2 regions of the Ruegeria sp. AL3 genome follow, and region 1 is predicted to be linked to the other one. Evidence: riboswitches for the same ligand, from Rfam matches in the RefSeq annotation. Region 1 holds a riboswitch; the other holds the start of a gene.
The links. Region 1 has a riboswitch for cobalamin ahead of ACR3E6_RS19680 (DUF4198 domain-containing protein). Riboswitches for the same ligand answer to the same signal wherever they lie in the genome.
Positions count from the first base shown of each region.

Region 2: it holds a riboswitch for cobalamin, as region 1 does, so the genes downstream of both, ACR3E6_RS16555 (DUF1636 family protein) here and ACR3E6_RS19680 (DUF4198 domain-containing protein) in region 1, are expected to answer to the same signal.

Region 1 covers NZ_JBQFJG010000002.1:713,357-715,553, forward strand. The annotation lists gene ACR3E6_RS19675 (ROK family transcriptional regulator) at 1-817, shown strand, start outside; cobalamin riboswitch at 939-1,138, shown strand; gene ACR3E6_RS19680 (DUF4198 domain-containing protein) at 1,271-2,056, shown strand; gene cbiM (cobalt transporter CbiM) at 2,063-2,197, shown strand, end outside.
Region 2 covers NZ_JBQFJG010000002.1:38,612-40,808, reverse strand. The annotation lists gene ACR3E6_RS16560 (ABC transporter ATP-binding protein) at 1-623, opposite strand, end outside; gene ACR3E6_RS16555 (DUF1636 family protein) at 620-976, opposite strand; cobalamin riboswitch at 1,075-1,271, opposite strand; gene ACR3E6_RS16550 (D-lyxose/D-mannose family sugar isomerase) at 1,371-2,036, opposite strand; gene ACR3E6_RS16545 (carbohydrate kinase family protein) at 2,053-2,197, opposite strand, start outside.

The DNA of each region.
Region 1 (2,197 bases):
TGACTATCCAACGCCAAAAGCCACTTTGGAGTTTTCTATACAGAGTCTGGGGAAAATGATGTCATCCATGTCGCCCGAGGCCAAAGGCAGGATTGCGGGTCTTGGAATTGCCATGCCGTTCTACCTGTGGGACTGGGCCCAGACCCTTCAGGTTCCTCAGGAAGAAATGGACCCGTGGCGCGTATCAGACCTGAAGGCTGACCTGGCTCGTCGCCTCGATATGCCGGTTTTTCTGCAAAATGACGCCACTGCGGCTTGTGGGGCGGAATTGGTATTTGGTCCGGCCGATGGACCAAGGGATTTCCTGTACTTCTATATCGGGTTTTTTATTGGCGGCGGTGTGGTTCTCAATGGTGCGATCTTTTCCGGGCGTGGAAACTCGGGCGCAATCGGCCCCCTGCCTGTACCGGATGGTGCGGGTGGTGTCAGACCGCTTATCGACGTGGCCAGCCTGTATGTTCTCGAGCGTGCAATCACCACAGCAGGGGTAACGTCGCATTCCATTTGGGAAACGACCCAGCGTTGGGATGTGCCAAAAATTCAACTGGAAAACTGGTTGAAACGGACGGCAAGCGGGATTGCTTATGCGATTGTCTCATCCTGTAGCCTGATAGATTTCGAATGCGTGAAGATTGACGGCTGGATGCCGCAGGACATCAAGGCGCGTTTGGTTGAAATGGTCGAAGACAAACTGTCCGAGCTGAACCTGACCGGTCTCGAGCACCCCGTGGTGCTGGCAGGGACCGTGGGCCCGGATGCACGCTCACTGGGCGCGGCAAGCCTGCCATTGTCGGAAAGGTATCTTTCAGAAGCTTAGATGTGAAATCACCCTGTTGCCTTGGATATTTCACAAACCGGTTCACTCTCGCAAACTGCCGAGCTCATAATTTTCGATGGCCGTAACACATTTTCGTTGACGGAAGGCTGAGTTGTCTGGCAAGCCGCTCGGCATGTCCGGTTCCGGGGCTTGCTCTGGAATCAATAGGGAATGCGGTGCGGGCTCAGGCCCAATTCCGCAACTGCACCCGCAACTGTAAGCGGCGAGCAGGGCTGAAACGCCACTGGGGTTTGCCCCGGGAAGGCCAGTCCAACGCTTTGACCCGCAAGTCAGGATACCTGCCGGACATGTGTCCTCATAAGGGGCACTCCTAATCGGCGACGGGATGTGCGTCGTACCAGGATGCCTGAAAGGGTGATTTGGCGTTGAATGTCCCGTAGTCAAAACGAATTTCGCGCCGGGATTGGCGCGACGGGACAAGGACGACTGTTCATGAAAACGCTGCTCAGCGCAGCCGTTGCCGCGGTGGCTCTTCCCGCCATCGCAGATGCGCATTTTCTTTTGGAATACACTACCGATACCATGATCCAGAAACCGGGCGATGTGCCGGTCAAGCTGATTTTCTGGCATCCGTTCGAGAACGGCCACGTCATGGATCTTGAAAAGCCGCAGGAATTCTATGTGATCCACAACGGTGAAAAGACCGATTTGCTGGACACGTTGGAACCTATCCGGTTCACCGGCGGGGAAAACGAGGGCGTGGCGTTCAAAGGCAGTGTCCCGGTCAAACGGTCGGGCGACTATGTGCTGGTGACGGTTCCTCAGCCTTATTACGAGGAATCCGAAGACATCTATATCCAACAGCTCACCAAAGCCTTCCTGAACCGCAACGAATTGCCGACCGACTGGATGAATCCCGTAGGTTTGCCGACCGAGATTATCCCGCTGAACAAGCCGACCAACATCATCGCGGGTTCGACTTTCACGGGCCGTGTGCTGGCTGATGGTCAGCCGGTTGCGGGGGTCGAAATCGAGATCGAGTACATGGCCGCCGAGCCCGACATGGAAAGTTCGGCCGCTTCTGCACCGAAAGTCTCTCCGATGCCGGGTGGTGCGGTGGTCGCCATATCTGACGACAACGGGTATTTTTCGTTCGGTGTTCCAAATGCCGGTTACTGGGGTTTCGCAGCACTTGGTTCCGGTCCGGCAACCGAACATGAGGGCAAAGAACTCAGCCAGGATGCGGTCATCTGGATTCGCGCCTGGGATCTGGAGTAACCCAAGATGCACATCGTCGACGGAGCCCTTTCCAACCCGGTTGTAATTGGCGGCGCCATAGCCGCCGCGGGCGGGATCGCCATGGGTCTCAGGTCTCTGGATCTTGATCGCATCCCCACTGCGGGCGTGCTGTCAGCCAGT
Region 2 (2,197 bases), 670 kb from region 1:
ATCAACGCCACATGGGTGGCGAATTCCGGGATCATGACCAGATCATGGACGATCATGACGACCGTTACCCCCAGATCAGCGACCAGAGACAGCATGTGCCCCTTGGCATCGGGGTCCAGATGGTTGGTTGGCTCGTCCAGAAACAGCAAGGACGGGTTCTGGGCCAGCGCGCGCGCGATATGTGCGCGCTGACGTTCTCCGCCGGACAGTTGACCCATAGTTTTGTTGGCAAAATGCAACAGCTCGGTCGTCGTCAGCACCCGTTCAAGATCAGCCCTGTGCTGAGCCACCGAACGTTCGCCCTGAATCGGGATTTGCCCCAGCGCAACGTAGTCTTGCAGGCGCATCCGCCCGTCGGGCATTTCCTGCTGCCCGACCACAGCAATGGAGCGGGCACGTCGGCGGGCGGACAGGGTCCGAAGGCTTTGTCCTTCTATCCAAACATCGCCCAACGCAATCCGTTCAATCCCGCACAGCAGTTTCAGCAGAGTGGTTTTGCCGGCGCCGTTCGGCCCGGCGATTGCCAGAATTGATCCTTCTTCCAGACGAAAGGACACATCCTGCAACAGGATGTCGCCATTGAGCGCGTAGTATTCCAAATTCTCTGCAATCAGAAAACTCATGATGACCCCCCGAAAGGCAACGCGGGAATTCGCGATAAGGTCTTTGCGAAAAGGGCAGGGGGGCGGTCCGAGGCACTGGTCCAGCCGTTGTCGCTGTCGCCGAACTGGATCGCAAATTCGACCAAGGCAGACAGATCGCGGGATGTCGTGATATCGCCAAACAGGTACTGCGCTTTGCCCGGGGCCTGAAATCCGACGGTCATGGCCCGTTCACAACCTGCCATGCAGGCCACCATTCGGGTTTCAAAACCGTCAGGCAACCGGGCATCCAGCGCGTCTTGTGCGGCTTCGGCAGACATCGTCCCCTGACATGTTGAACAGATCAGAACGTAGTGATCAGAATAGCAGGTCATTGCCTTCTCCGTCGTTTGCCAGATGCAGACAGAGGGCACATACCCGGATATTACGCAAACGCGCCATCAAGCCTCCTTCCGAGACGCCCCGCCTCGGGTTGGTTCATAGTGTGATGGCAGGTCTCCTGACTTGCGGGTCGTTGCTCGGCCGACCTTCCCAACCCTTTTGGGTCAGTGGTGAAGTGGCGTCGCTCACCGCTTACAGTTGCGGGGGCAGTCACGGACTTGGCACATTCCAGCGCCGCACCGTGTTCCCATTTTCATCCCTTACGGAACCATCCCGCTCAGCTAGTCCGGCTACGCCTGACTTGTCAAGCGGCAGGCGAAAGGGTGGTGGACGGAATTGCAACGGTTGAGCCAGCGATCCTGGTGCGCCAGCCCGGACCGAACGGTGTCAATAGTCTGATACAAGAAGAAAATCCGGTTCGGTATCTTCCTCAACCTTTGAAAACCGTGGGATTGGCTTTTCAAACACATTGTCCGTACGGTCGTCATTCACGGTCGATACCTCGCCAATAAGGCAATCGCCGCGCTCGGCCCAGAAAGCGTGCCAGATGCCGGGCATCAGAGTTACGCTTTGCCCCGGCTTCAGCCGCAAGTGCTCTTCGGGTTGCAAGGTTACAGGGCAGGCATCGCTTGGGACCGTCACCGGGTTGTCGCGGTCGACGCCACCGTTTGGATCCGACGCATGGATTTCCAGAACGAGATCGCCGCCGCCCCGGTTGATGATGTCTTCTGCCTTGATGATATGCCGGTGCATCGGAGAAAGCTGATTTTCTTTCGAGATCAACAGTTTTTCCGCATAGAGCATCCCGCGCCCGGATTTCAGATCCTTCGCCTCACCATTGCGCAAAGTGAATAGAAACAGTCCAAGTTCATCAAAACGGCCCTGGGCGTAATCGGTAATGTCCCATCCCAGCCCGCGGCTGCGGATCGTTTCGGCCAGAGGGCTGCGCATTTTCTCGGGCGACCAATCCGCAAAGGGTGGCAACACGGCACCGAAGGACTGAATGAACGCCTGTGCCCGGGTCTTGATACGGTTGATTTCGGATCGTTTCATCATGCCGTCCCACAGATCAAAGTTCGTGCGCCCAGGGGGGTTCTGCCCCGGCTCGGGAAACGGTCACGGCCGCCACGTCAGCGCCCAGTTCCATGGCTGCTTGCAGGCTTTCAACCGTCAATCCGCGAAGACCTGACTTGGTCAGATGCCCTGCGCGGCTG